2 regions of the Kitasatospora sp. NPDC057936 genome follow, and region 2 is predicted to be linked to the other one. Evidence: predicted binding sites of a transcription regulator. Region 2 holds the regulator's gene; the other holds the start of a gene.
The links. Region 2 encodes HrcA, which represses chaperone genes, less so after heat shock. Its sites were predicted from a motif close to TTNGCACTCNGNNNNNCNGAGTGCNAA; they were not measured.
Positions count from the first base shown of each region.

Region 1 (7,184 bases), on a different contig from region 2:
CGGGGGGGGGGGGCCCCGCCCCCGGCCCGGGGCGGGGGGGCGCCCCCCCCCCCACCCGGGCCCGCGGTCCGTCTCGGGCTCTTAGGCTGGAGGGGCAGGACGACCGGGTCGAGCAGCGGGGTGAACAGGGTGAGCGAGCAGGGACAGGGCCAGGCAGGTGGCCGGGCGCAGGAGCAGGAGGCGCCGGATCAGCCGGAGCAGGCCGCGCGGGAGCGCGAGGCGAAGGAGCAGGCGCGGGCGAAGGCGCGCCTCGTCTTCGGGGACCCGCTGGACCGGCAGTCCCGGGACGACACCGACTCCGGCTGGGGCGACCGCCCCGGGGCCGGGAGCGGGCGGGGGCTGGACTGGTACCTGAGCCAGCGCCCGCCGCACCACGGCGACTGAGCGGGACGAGGAACGAGGGACGAGGGCAGGACGGGACGGGCCGCGCTCAGCGCAGCGGGGCGACCAGTGCGTCGCGGATCTCGGTGAGCAGCTGGACCTCCTTGGCCTCGGCCTCCGCCACCTCCTCGGCGAGGGACTTGCGCCGGGCGGCCATGCGGTTCATGGGAATGATCAGGACGAAGTAGACGACGGCGGCGGTGATCAGGAACTGGAGCACGGCGCTGAGCACCGAGCCCCAGAGGATGAGGATCCCGGACACGACCTCGCCGGTGGGGGCCACCTCGCAGGGCCCCTTGAGGCAGGAACTGTAGGACGCGAGGTCCTTCGTCCCGAAGACACCGACGATCGGATTGATGACGCCCTTGACGAAGGCGTTGACGATGTTGGTGAAGGCCGCGCCGATGACGACGGCGACGGCGAGCTCGACGACATTTCCACGCAGCAGGAATTCCTTGAAGCCCTTCATGCCGCCTCGAACGACGAAGTCGTCGGCCGGTTACGGGTGATCATCCGAAGCCCCGGATTGACAACCCGCCTGGCCCAGCGCGCCACCGGACGGCGGTGGCAGCCCGGCCCGCGCGGGCCCGAACGCGAGCGCCGCGGCCACCGCGAGCAGCACCAACGCCGGCACCCCGGCCCGCCGCCGGACGGCGCGCCACCAGCGGTGCCGTCCGCCGGCCCCGCGCCGGATCGGCCGGAAGCTCGGCACGGCCCGTCGGGGCGGAACGGTGGGTGCGGGCAGCGGGACGGCGTGGCTGAGGGCGTTCATCGGGAACCACCTCCGGGGTCGGTCGGTCTCTGGTGACCCCACGATGAGCGTCCGCCGCGAAAGCCGGAAGATGTTATCCGCAGCCTGTGGAAAACCCCGGCCCTGTGGACGATTCCGTACACCCGTACGAGCTGGCCGGGCCCGTGAACGTTGACGCGCCCGGCGATGAGGGAGCTGCCCCGAGAACGGCGGAAGGCCCGCCGCCACCGCGTGGAGCGGGGCAGCGGGCCTTCCGGTGCGTGCTGGGGTCAGCCGGCGGCCGGAGCCGGGGAGGACGAGCCCGAGGTGGACGACGCCGGGGTCGAGGACGACCCGGACGACGAGGACGTCGTCGACGAGCCCGACGACGAGGAGCTCACCGAGCTGCTCGACGAGGAGCGGCTGTCGGTCCGGTAGAAGCCCGAGCCCTTGAAGACCACGCCCACGGCCGAGAAGACCTTGCGCAGCTTCCCCTGGCAGTCGGGGCAGGTGGTCAGCGCGTCGTCGGTGAACTTCTGCACCGCCTCCAGGCCGTTGCCGCACTCGGTGCACTGGTACTGGTACGTGGGCACTTGTCTTCCTCCTGGCACTCGCGCCTGATGAGTGCTAACGATGGTCAATGATGCGGTATTCCGCTGGATGAGTCCAGCGACTCCGGTGTGACATGGGCCCGGTCGGGCCGCCGTCAGCCCTTGGCGGCGCCCACCAGCTGCGGCTCGGCGGCGGCCGGGACGGTGCCGGCGCCGGCGCCGGATCCGGCGACCACCGTGCTCGCCCCGCCCGACGGCGCCAGCAGGTGCCGCAGCGAGACCAGCGCGGCCAGGCCCAGCCCGGCGCCGACGGCCGGCACCAGGAACCCGGCCGACGGCCCGTGGCTGTCGATCAGCCCCCCGGCCACCATCGAGCCGACCGCCAGGCCGAGGCCGATGGCGCCGGTCAGCCAGGTGAAGGCCTCGGTCTTGGCGCCGTCCGCGACCAGCGTCTCGACCAGGGTGTAGCCGCTGATCAGGGTCGGCGCGATGGCCAGGCCGCAGACCAGTCCGGCGATCGAGAGGGTGACCAGGTTGGGCATCGCCCACAGCGTCGAGCAGCCCAGCACCAGCAGGGTGTAGCTGGTGATCATGCGCTGCTGCACCGCGCGCCGCCAGGCGATCACGCCGTAGAGCACGCCGGCCACCATCGAGCCGCCGGCGAAGATGCCGTACACGGTGCCGGCCGCGGCGTGCTGCCCGACCGAGTCGGCGAAGGCGTTGACCGAGACCTGCATGCCGCCGAACACGGCGCCGACGCCGAGGATGGCGCCGGCCAGCAGCCGGACGCCGGGCGAGGCGAGCGCGGAGACGCGCTGCGCCCCGGGCCGCGGCACGATCCGGGCCGGCGCGGTGCGGCGCTGGGCGGCGAAGGCCAGGCCGCCGACGAAGGTGAGCGCGGCCTCCGTGATCAGGCTCGCGGAGGGGCTGACCGAGGTGGCGATCTTGGCGGCCAGGATCGGGCCGACGACGAAGGTGAGCTCGTCCGTGACGGACTCGAACGCGAACGCGGTGCCGACCTTGGCGGCGGAGGAGGCGGAGGCGCCCTCGGCACCGAGCTTGGCCACCCAGCGGGCGCGGACCATCGCGCCGATCTGCGGCACGCTGGCCCCGGCCGGGACGGCGGCCAGGCACAGGCTCCAGGCCGGCGCGTGGCCGTTCGCGAGGACGATCAGCGCGGCGACCGAGGCGGCGTGCACGAAGACGGTCGGGACGAGGACGGTGGCCTGCCCGTACCGGTCGGCGAGCCGGCCGGTCTGCGGGCCGATCAGGGCCTGGGCGACGGCGGCGACCGCCGTGACGGTGCCGGCCGTGCCCCACGAGCCGCCGGTGCCCGTGACGAGCATCAGGATGCCCATGCCGAGCATGGCGTAGGGCAGCCGCGCGACGAACGCGGGTGCCAGGAACGTCCAGGCACCCGGGGTGCGCAGCAGCGCGCCGTACCCGACGCGCGCGGGTGCGGCGTCCGGGGCGGTGGGGGTGTCCGTGGCGTCGTCGACCGTTCGGCGGGCCGTCACGGTCGTCCTTCCTGCTGCCTGGTAGCGCGGCAAGGGCATGGGGTGGCCCCGACGGCGCCGAGAGTCGTCCTCTCGTGCGTCGACCGGGGTAGATACCGGGCCGCTCCGGCGTGGTTGCCGAGAGCCGGGCCGCAGCCGCCGAGCGGTCGCGCCAACTCTGCATCAGGCAGATGCTGGGTTGGTCAAAAAGCGGTGTTCTTCCACCATACAGTTACGCGCGTAGATAGCGCTAGGCCCCAACGGATCCAAGCCGGAACGGGCTTCCAGGCCCCGAAAGGCCCGGTACGCCACTACTGTACGGCTCACTTCCCGTACAGCCACCCCGCGAGCTTGCCGCCCTTGTCCACGGCCCGCAGCCGCTTCTCCGCCGCCTCGCCGACCTCGTCCGTCGTGACGACGAGCAGCTCGTCGCCGCCGCGCAGCACCGTCGCCCGGTCCGGCACGAAGGAGCTCCCCTCCCGGACGACCAGGGTGACCGCCGCCCCCTTGGGCAGCCGCAGCTCGCCGACCTCCACGCCGGACATCCGGGACTCGGGGGAGAGCGCGACGGACAGCAGGTGGCCGTGCAGCTTCTCCAGCGGCGCGGACTCGATGTCGAGGTCCTGGCCCATCGCGCCCTCGCCGATCTTCAGCTGCCTGGCCACCCAGGGCAGGGTCGGGCCCTGGAGCAGGGTGAAGACGACGACCAGGATGAAGACGATGTTGAAGACGTCCTCGGCCTTGTGCGCGCCCGAGACCACCGGGATGGTGGCGAGCACGATGGGCACCGCCCCGCGCAGCCCGGCCCAGCTCAGCAGGGCCTGCTCCTTGCCGGGCACCCGGAACGGCGTCAGGGTGAGCACCACCGACAGCGGCCGCGCGAGGAAGACCAGCACCCCGCCGATGACGAGCGCCGGGATCACCGCGTCGCCCATCGTCTCGGGCGTGCACAGCAGGCCGAGCAGGACGAACATCCCGATCTGCCCGATCCAGGCCAGGCCGTCCGCGAAGCCGCGCACCGCCGGGCCGTGCGGCAGCTTGGCGTTGCCGAGGATCACGGCGCTGATGTAGACGGCGAGGAAGCCGGAGCCGTGCAGCAGCGCGCCGCCCGCGTAGGCGAGCACGGTCAGCGCCATGACGGCGATCGGGTAGAGGCCGGAGGACGGCAGGGCGACGTGCTTGATCCCGAACGCGCCGAGCTTGCCGACCGCGAGGCCGATCACCGCGCCGATCGCGAGCTCGGCGGCGATCGTGCCGAGCAGGACGTACCAGGAGTCCAGCTCGCCGGTGGTGGCGAAGGCGACGACCAGGATGACGACGGGCGCGTCGTTGAATCCGGACTCGGCCTCCAGCAGGCCGGTGAGCCGGTGCGGCAGCGGGACCATCCGCAGGACGGAGAAGACGGCCGCGGCGTCGGTGGAGGAGACGATCGCGCCGAGCAGCATCGAGGTGCGCCAGTCCAGGCCGACCAGCCAGTGCGCGCCGGCGGCGGTGACGAACACGCTCACCCCGACGCCGACGGTGGCGAGCACGGTGGCCGCCGGCATCACCGGCTTGACCTCTCTCCAGCTGGTCTTCAGGCCGCCCTCGGCGAGGATCACCACGAGGGCCGCGTAGCCGATCACCTGGGTGAGCTCGGCGTTGTTGAAGGTGACGCCGATGCCGTTCTGGCCGAGGGCGACGCCGATCCCGAGGTAGATGAGGAGGCTGGGTAGCCCTGATCGGGTCGATATCCGCACGGCGACCACCGCGACCAGGAGGATCACGGAGAACTCGAGAAGCAGCTGGTTCAGGTGGTCGACGTTCACGCAGGGGCACCTCGTGCAGGCATGGGGGCGGGCGGGGTGTCTCTCGGTGGTGCTGGTGTCTCTCGGTGGTGCTGGTGGTGCTGGAGTCTCTCGGTGATGCAGGTGATGCGGGTAGTGCTGGTGGTACCGGGGTGAGCCGCGGACCCGTTAAGAAGCCGTCAATACTCCTCTTGCGGATCGTTACTCATTCTAACATTTTGCCATATCTTTAGTTGGGCTCCTCACACAGGCCCCGTTCCGGGCCGTCCCCGTGCACGCCGTCCCATGGACTCGGCCTAATGTGGTGCCCTGTCACGGCCGCAGGCCCTGGACACGCCCGCCCGCCCCGAAGTCGAGGACCGCAAGGACCCAGATGCCCCGCTCCAAGAAGTTCCGGCGCGCCCGTCTGATCGTGATCGTGCTGGTCGTGCTGCTGGTGGCCGGCGTCGGCTACGGCGGTTACCGGGGGGTCGCCGCGGTCCGCGCGTCCTTCCCGACGGTCGACGGCACCGTGAAGATCGCGGGCCTGAGCGCGCCGGTCGACGTCAAGCGCGACGCCAACGGCATCCCGCAGATCTACGCCGACACCTCCGAGGACCTCTACCGCGCCCAGGGCTACGTCCAGGCGCAGGACCGCTTCTGGGAGATGGACGTCCGCCGGCACATCACCGCCGGCCGCCTCTCCGAGATGTTCGGCGACTCCCAGGTCGACACCGACTCCTTCATCCGCACCATGGGCTGGCGCCAGGTGGCGCAGAAGGAGTTCGACACCAAGCTCTCGCCGGAGACCAAGAAGTACCTCCAGGCGTACTCGGACGGCGTCAACGCCTGGCTGGCCGAGCACCCGGGCGGGGAGAAGGCCTCGCTGGAGTACGCGATGCTCGGCGCCGTCAACAGCGGCTACAAGCCCGAGCAGTGGAGCCCGGTCGACTCGGTGGCCTGGCTCAAGGCGATGGCCTGGAACCTCTCCGGGAACCTCCAGGAGGAGATCGACCGCTCGCTGCTGTCCCAGGACTTCACCCCGGACAAGATCGCCGAGCTGTACCCGGACTACCCGTACGCCCGCAACGGCACGATCGTGAAGACCGGCACGGTCTCGGGCGACACCTACCGCCCGGCCGACGGCTCCACCGCGCCGGGCACCGGCAACCCCGCGGCCCCCACCGCGCAGGGCGCGGCCACCACCAAGGCGCTCCTGCAGGGCCTCACCGACCGGGTCGACGCGATGCCGCAGCTGCTCGGCCGCCCGGGCCAGGGCATCGGTTCCAACTCCTGGGTGGTGGCCGGCTCGCACACCACGACCGGCCAGCCGCTGATGGCCAACGACCCGCACCTCGGCCCCGGCCTGCCCTCGGTCTGGTACCAGACGGGCCTGCACTGCCGCACCGTTTCGCCGACCTGCCAGTTCGACGTCACCGGCTTCACCTTCGCGGGCATGCCCGGCGTGGTGATCGGCCACAACAAGGACGTCGCCTGGGGCTTCACCAACCTGGGCGCCGACGTCACCGACCTGTACCTGGAGAAGGTCACCGGCCCGGACACCTACCAGGTGGACGGCAAGGACGTGAAGTTCGACCTCCGCAAGGAGACCATCAAGGTCGCCGGCGGCGAGGACCGCACCATCACCGTCCGCACCACCCAGACCGGCGCCCCGCTCATCTCCGACCAGAGCACCGAGCAGCAGAACGTCGGCAAGTACGCCCCGAACGGCAGCGCCGCCCCCGACCGCGGCACCGGCGGCTACGGCGTCGCCCTGCAGTGGACGGCGCTGAACCCCGGCAAGACGATGGACGCCGTCTTCGAGCTGGACAAGGCGAAGAACTGGGACGACTTCCGCAACGCCGCCAAGGACTTCGCCGTCCCCGCGCAGAACCTGATCTACGCCGACGCGAAGAACATCGGCTACCAGGCCCCGGGTGACATCCCGGTCCGCGGCAAGGGCGACGGCACGCTCCCGGCCCCGGGCTGGGACTCCGCCTACCAGTGGAAGGGCTCGATCCCCTTCGCCGCGCTGCCGTACAGCTTCAACCCGTCCGCCGGCTACATCGTCACCGCCAACCAGGCCGTGGTCGACCCGACGTACAAGTACAGCATCACCAAGGACTGGGAGTACGGCACCCGGGCCAAGGAGATCACCGACCAGATCGACGGCCTGCTCAAGAACAACGGCAAGATCTCGCCGGACGACATGCAGACCCTGCAGCTGGACAACACCAGCGTCATGGCCAAGACGCTCGTC
Region 1 covers NZ_JBHVPD010000039.1:70,536-77,719, reverse strand. The annotation lists gene ACFVU9_RS21430 (hypothetical protein) at 130-384, shown strand; gene mscL (large conductance mechanosensitive channel protein MscL) at 431-850, opposite strand; gene ACFVU9_RS21420 (hypothetical protein) at 881-1,153, opposite strand; gene ACFVU9_RS21415 (FmdB family zinc ribbon protein) at 1,402-1,704, opposite strand; gene ACFVU9_RS21410 (MFS transporter) at 1,818-3,179, opposite strand; gene ACFVU9_RS21405 (potassium/proton antiporter) at 3,482-4,966, opposite strand; gene ACFVU9_RS21400 (penicillin acylase family protein) at 5,319-7,184, shown strand, end outside.
Region 1: the regulator HrcA is predicted to act here: its motif matches at 1,716-1,742, upstream of ACFVU9_RS21415 (FmdB family zinc ribbon protein).

Region 2 (7,184 bases):
GAACCAGTCCAGGCCGTGCACGAGCGGCTCGGCCCGGCGCTTCTTGAGGTCGAAGCGCTCCAGCGTGGCCCGGGGCCGTTCGTCCTCCAGCGAGGCCGCCTCGTCGCCGAGTTCGCCGAGCAGCGGCAGGCGCGTCCACAGCACGCCGTCCTTGCCCGCCTTGAGCGCGCCGAAGCGGCCGCCCTCCACCGGGAAGGGGACGATCCGGTCGGCGATGCCGTCCAGGTCGACCCTGGTCACCGGCGCGGCGTCGGCGCCGCCCTCCTCGCCGTCGCCCTTCTTGCCGCGCGGCTCCTCGTCCTCCCCGCCGAGCGGGCGCCCGGCCCGCTGCGGGCCGAACGGGGACGGCGTGTCGGCGGCCAGCGTGATCAGGTACGGGCGGCAGCCGTTGGGGAAGGACAGGTCGAAGACGTGCGAGTCGTAGACCGGGTCGAAGTTGCGCACCGACAGGAAGGCCAGGTAGCGGCCGTCCGCGGTGAAGGCCGGCGCGGTGTCGACGAAGCGCTGCTGGGTGACCTCGCCGACCGTCCGGGTGGCCAGGTTCGCCAGCACGATCTGGCGCAGCGACCACGCCCCGCTGCCCGGCACCGGGCGCGACCAGGCCAGCCACGCGGAGTCCGGGCTGAACACCAGGCCGCTGACCTCGCCGTCGGTGCTGCGGGCCAGCTCGTGCACGGCGCCGTCGGCGAGCGTCACCAGCAGCACCCGGCCGTCGTGCACGCCGAGCGCCGCCTGCTTGCCGTCCGGGGAGACCATCAGCGAGTTGACCCGGCCGAGCTGTCCGGCGGCCAGCCGGCGGCGCTCGGCGCCGTGGACGGCGGGGGCGAACTCCAGCCCGTCCTCGCCCCCGGCGTCCGACACCCACAGCACGCCCTGCGCGCCGTCCTCGCCCGGCACCACGCGGGCCAGCCGGCCGCGCACGCCCGGCGTCTCGTCCAGCACCCGGGCCGGGCCCTCGCGGTGGGTCAGCCAGTGCACGCTCCCGCGCACCACGACGGCGCTGGCCCGGCCGGTGCGGTCCGGGGCGACGGTCTCCAGCCAGTGCGCGGCGTGCACCGGGCGCGGGCGGCGGCCGGTGCGCGGCCCGGCCAGCCGGACGTCCAGGCGGCGCGGCTCGGCGCCCTCGGCCAGGTCCTCCAGGAGCCACAGGTCGCCGGCCCGGTGCCAGACCACCCGGGTGCCGTCGGTCGCGGCGTTGCGGGCGTAGAAGCCGTCCGGGGAGGTGGTGTGGCGGCGCAGGCCGGTGCCGTCCGGAAGGCTGGAGTAGAGCTCGCCGACGCCCTCGTGGTCGGACAGGAACGCGATCCGCGAGCCGTCCGCGCCGGCCACCCACAGCGGCGAGGAGAGCTGCCCGTCGAGGTCCTCGTGGATCCGGACGAACTCGTCCCGGCCGATCCACAGCTTGCCCGCCCGGCCGCCCCGGTAGCGCTTCCACCAGGCCGGTTCGCGGTTGTTGACGGTGCCCAGCAGCACCCGGTCGCCGTCCGGCTCGAAGGCCAGCCCGCCGACCGGCCCGTACGGCAGCCGCACCGGCTCGCCGCCGTCCAGCGGCACCGCGTGCGCCCAGGTGCGGCGCAGGGTGGCCTGCCCGGCGGTGGTGGTGGCGATCGGACGGCCGTCGGCGGTCCACCCCTGTAGCTGGGTCTGGCCGCTGCCCCAGTGGGTCAGACGCCGCGACGGGCCGCCGTCCACCGGCACGACGTGCACCTCGGGCGCGCCGTCCCGGGCGGAGGTGTAGGCGATGTGCCGCCCGTCCGGGGAGAACCGCGGGTGGTGGACGGGCAGGTGATCGGCCGTCAGCCGCCAGGCCCGGCCACCGTCCAGAGGGGCGAGCCAGACGTCGTTCTCGGCGACGAAGGTGACCAGGTCACCGTGCAGATGCGGGTGGCGCAGGTATGCGCCGACAGGGTTGCTGAGGGGTTCCGTCACGCCGCCAGCGTAGGCACGTACGCGGACGGGGCGGGCCGCTTTTACCCGACTCCACCCGGGTGAGACCGGGCGGGATCCGGACGGAATCCGAGTGGGAACCGGGCGAAAACCGGGCGGGATCCGGGCGGCCCCCGAACGCAGGGGCCGTCAGGCCCAGCGCCCCGTGCGCCCGAGCAGCAGCGCCCCGGCGGCCACGCCGGCCGTCGAGGTGCGCAGCACCGACGGGCCGAGCCGGTGCGGCTTCGCGCCCGCCTCGGCGAAGGCGGCCAGCTCCTCCGGGGAGACGCCGCCCTCGGGGCCGACCACCAGGACGACGTCCCCGGCGGCCGGCAGCGCGGCGGCGGCCAGCGGCTCGGAGCCCTCCTCGTGCAGCACCGCGGCGAACGCGGCGCCGGCCAGGACGGGGGTCAGCTGGCGGGTCGTCATCAGGTCCCGCACCTCGGGGAAGCGCAGCCGGCGGGACTGCTTGCCCGCCTCCCGGGCGGTGGCGCGCCACTTGGCGAGCGCCTTGGCGCCGCGCTCGCCCTTCCACTGGGTGATGCAGCGCGAGGCGGCCCACGGGATCACGACGTCCACGCCGACCTCGGTCATGGTCTCCACGGCCAGCTCGCCGCGGTCGCCCTTGGGCAGCGCCTGGACGACGACGATCCGCGGCGCCGGCTCCGGCTCGCGGCGCACGGCGGCCACCGTGACGTCGATCGCGTCCTTGCCGAGCACCTCGGCGACCGTCCCGTCCACGCCGAGCCCCAGCCCGTCGGCCAGGGTGACCGCCTCGCCCGCCGTCAGCCGCTTCACCGCGGCCGCGTGGCGCCCCTCCGGCCCGTCCAGCCGCACCACGGCCCCGGGCGCGGCGGCGGCGATCCGCTCGGTCTCTACGACGAACACGGGGGCGGTCATGAGGGGGAACCTTTCCGGGGTGGGACCTGCGGCCCGGGCCGGCAACCACGGCCAGGGCCCGCGACCAGGGGGGACGGAACGCGAAAGGGGTGCCGGGGCGAGGCCCCGGCACCCCTCCGCGGACGGCTAGCGGCCGTTGAACGCGTCCTTCAGACGCGAGAACAGGCCCTGCTGGCCCGGCGCGAACTGGCCGGACGGGCGCTCCTCGCCGCGCAGCACCGCGAGACGGCGCAGCAGCTCCTCCTGCTCGGCGTCGAGCTTGGTGGGCGTCTGCACCTCGACGTGCACTATCAGGTCGCCCCGGCCGCCCCCGCGCAGGTGGGTGATGCCGCGGCCGTGCAGCGGGATCGACTGGCCGGACTGGGTGCCGGGCCGGATGTCGACCTCCTCCAGCCCGTCCAGGGTCTGCAGCGGCACCTGGGTGCCGAGCGAGGCGGCCGTCATCGGGATGGTGACGGTGCAGTGCAGGTCGTCCCCGCGCCGCTGGAAGACGGTGTGCGTGGTCTCGGCGATCTCGACGTACAGGTCGCCGGCCGGGCCGCCGCCGGGGCCGACCTCGCCCTCGCCGGCCAGCTGGATCCGGGTGCCGTTGTCGACACCGGCCGGGATCTTGACGGTCAGGGTGCGGCGGGCGCGGACCCGGCCGTCGCCGGCGCACTCCGGGCACGGGGTCGGCACGACGGTGCCGAAGCCCTGGCACTGCGGGCAGGGGCGGGAGGTCATGACCTGGCCCAGGAAGGACCGGGTGACCTGGGAGACCTCGCCCTTGCCGCGACACATGTCACAGGTCTGCGCGGAGGTGCCGGGCGCGGCGCCCTCCCCGCTGCACGTGGTGCAGGTGACGGCCGTGTCGACCTGGAGCTCCTTGGTGGTGCCGAACGCGGCCTCCTCCAGGGTGATCTCCAGCCGGATCATGGCGTCCTGCCCGCGGCGGGTGCGCGAGCGCGGGCCCCGCTGGCCGGCCGCGGCGCCGAAGAAGGCGTCCATGATGTCGGAGAAGCCGAAACCGGCCGCGCCGGCGCCGAAGCCGCCCGCGCCACCGCCGCCGCCCGGCGAGAGCGGGTCGCCGCCGAGGTCGTAGACCTGCCGCTTCTGCGGGTCGGAGAGCACCTCGTAGGCGGCGTTGATCTCCTTGAACCGCTCCTGCGTCTTCGGGTCCGGGTTGACGTCCGGGTGCAGTTCGCGTGCCAGGCGCCGGAACGCCTTCTTGATCTCGTCCTGCCCCGCATCCCGTCGGACGCCGAGTACCGCGTAGTAGTCCGTGGCCACCTAATGCTCCGCTTGTTCCGCCTGTAGTAGTGCTGCGACAGGGCACCACCGCTGGTCTGTCCAGCGGTGGCTGATTGCTACGACTCGGCCAGGATCTGACCCACGTACCGCGCCACCGCTCGCACCGCCCCCATTGTGCCCGGATAGTCCATCCGGGTCGGACCGATCACACCCAGTTTGGCCACGCTCTCGTCGCCCGAACCGTAGCCGACGGACACCACCGAGGTGGAATTCAGCCCCTCGTAGGCGTTCTCCCGGCCGATCCGGACCGTCATCGCCGCGTCCGTGGTCTCACCCAGGAGGCGGAGCAGGACGACCTGCTCCTCCAGGGCCTCCAGGACCGGCTGGATGGTGAGCGGGAAGTCGTGGCCGAAGCGGGTCAGGTTGGCCGTGCCGGCCAGCATGATCCGCTCCTCGTTCTGCTCGGCGAGCGCCTCGAACAGCGTCGCCAGGACCGTGGTGACGGTCGGCCGGTCGACCTGTTCGAACATCGCGGGCAGCTCCTCCAGCGCCGCCGGGACGTCCGGCAGGCGCTGGCCGACGGCCCGCGCGTTGATCCGGGCCCGCAGGTCCGACAAGGCCGTCTCGCCGACGGTGCCCGGGCAGTCCACCATCCGCTGCTCGACCCGGCCGGTGTTGGTGATCAGGACCAGCATCACCTTGGCCGGGGCGAGCGCGACGAGTTCGATGTGCCGCACGGTGGAGCGGCTCAGCGAGGGGTACTGCACGACGGCGACCTGCCGGGTGAGCTGGGCGAGCAGCCGCACGGTGCGTGCGACGGTGTCGTCCAGGTCGACCGCGCCCTCCAGGAAGTGCCGGATCGCGCGCCGCTCGGGCGCGCTCATCGGCTTGACCTCGGCGAGCCGGTCGACGAACAGCCGGTACCCCTTGTCGGTGGGGATGCGCCCGGCGCTGGTGTGCGGCTGGTGGATGTACCCCTCCTCCTCCAGCGCCGCCATGTCGTTGCGGACGGTGGCCGGGGAGACCCCGAGGTTGTGCCGCTCCACCAGGGCCTTCGAGCCGACCGGCTCCTCGGTGCCCACGTAGTCCTGGACGATCGCGCGCAGCACGGCGAGCTTGCGGTCGTCGAGCTGGCGGACCTCACCGGCCATGGGGCACGCACCTCCGTCTTCGCACGTTGTCCGTTGTGACGTATCGAGCTGATGCGGGCCTGGAAGGCCCGGGTTTGGCACTCTGAGCGCACGAGTGCCAGAACCCTACCTGCCAGTGTACGGCCCGGGTCCGACGGCAGGAACGGCGCAGCGGGGGTGATCCTGCCCGCAGTTCCCGGCGCGGGGGTGGTGCCCCGCGGCCGTCCGGGTGGCAGCATCGATAGCGGACGGCGAACGGAGGAGCAAGCGATGTCGAGCTCGGCCCAGCACACCCGATTCGCGCCCGACCGCGGCCTGACCGGCCGGATGGTCGGGACCATGTTCGTGATCGGGCTGTTGTACGTCGGATTCACCGGCCTGCTGATCGTGCTGCTGCGCGGCGCCTGGCCCCTGATCGTGCTGATCTCCGGCGGGCTGTTCGTGGCCCAGTTCTGGTTCAGCGACAAGATCACCGAACGGGCCATGGGCGCCCGCCCGGTGTCCCCCGAGCAGTACCCGCAGTTGCACGGCACCGTCGACCGGCTCTGCGCGCTCGCCGACATGCCCAAGCCCAGGGTGGCGGTCGCCGACAGCGACATGCCGAACGCCTTCGCCACCGGCCGCAACCCGCAGAACGCCGTCGTGTGCGTCACCACCGGCCTGCTGCGCCGGCTGGAGCCCGAGGAGCTGGAGGGCGTCCTCGCGCACGAGCTCTCGCACGTCGCCCACCGGGACGTCGCCGTGATGACGATCGCCGGGTTCCTCGGCGTCCTCGCCGGGGCGATGACCAGGATCGCCATGTACGGCGGGTTCATCGGCGGCGGGCGCAACAACAACGACCAGAACGCGGCGATCGCGGCGCTGATCATCCCGCTGGTGTCCATCGTCGTCTACGCGATCAGCTTCCTGCTCACGCGGCTGCTGTCGCGCTACCGCGAGCTCGCCGCCGACCGCGCCGCCGCCCAGCTCACCGGCCGGCCCAGCGCGCTCGCGTCGGCGCTCACCAAGGTCACCGGGCAGATCGCCGCGATCCCGTCCAAGGACCTGCGCCAGGCCCAGCCCTACAACGCCTTCTACTTCGCCCCGGCGCTGAGCGCCAAGGAGACGGCCTCCCAGCTGCTCTCCACCCACCCGACGCTGGAGAAGCGGCTGGAGCAGCTGGCGAAGATCTCCGCCCAGCTGGGCCGCTGAGCCCCGCCGACCCGCCGACCCGCCGACCCGCCGACCCGCCGACCCGCCTGAAGGGACCGCCGTGGGAATCCTGGACGCCCTGTTCGGCCGCACCAAGCCCGTCAAGCCCGACCTCGACCAGCTGTTCGGCGTCCCCTCGGCCGCGCTCACCCTGGAGGCCGGCGCCGGGTTCCTGCCCACCGGGCTCGGCTCGGTGTGCTTCGCGGCCGTCGAGGGCGCCGCGTTCGTCCAGGTCGAGCAGCAGGTGCGGGCGCTGCTCGACGCCGACACCGAGCGCGGCGGCGTCCCGGTGGAGGCCTCCAAGGACGGCTACGGCTACTCGTGGCTGCTCGCCCGGCACACCGCGGAGGAACTGCCGGAGCTGGTGAACGACCTGCACGCGGTCAACAGCGAGCTGGAGGCGAACGGCTTCGGGCCGCAGCTGCTCTGCTCGCTGGTGGGCTTCCGGAACGGGGAGGGGCAGTCGCTGGCGCTGGTCTACCTGTACAAGCGCGGCACGTTCTACCCGTTCGCGCCGATGCCCGGCGGCGGGGAGCGGCGCAACAGCCCGCTGGAGCTGCAGATCAACGCGATGCTGGCGAACGACCTGCGGCTGGAGAAGGACCTCGGCCGCTGGTTCCCGGTGTGGGGCGCGCCCGGGCTCTGACGGGCCGTCCGTAGACTCGCCGGCATGCGCAGCCGCCAGTACGGACCCGACCTGACCCCGCCGTGGAAGAAGCAGGCACCCGCCCCGGAGGTGCCCGCCGAGCGGGACCTCGTGGTCGAGGAGGCGGCGACCGGCTTCTGCGGGGCGGTGGTGCGCTGCGA
Region 2 covers NZ_JBHVPD010000003.1:8,748-15,931, reverse strand. The annotation lists gene ACFVU9_RS02260 (S41 family peptidase) at 1-1,929, opposite strand, end outside; gene ACFVU9_RS02255 (16S rRNA (uracil(1498)-N(3))-methyltransferase) at 2,077-2,826, opposite strand; gene dnaJ (molecular chaperone DnaJ) at 2,953-4,095, opposite strand; gene hrcA (heat-inducible transcriptional repressor HrcA) at 4,173-5,207, opposite strand; gene htpX (zinc metalloprotease HtpX) at 5,457-6,377, shown strand; gene ACFVU9_RS02235 (hypothetical protein) at 6,439-7,023, shown strand; gene ACFVU9_RS02230 (DUF3097 domain-containing protein) at 7,048-7,184, shown strand, end outside.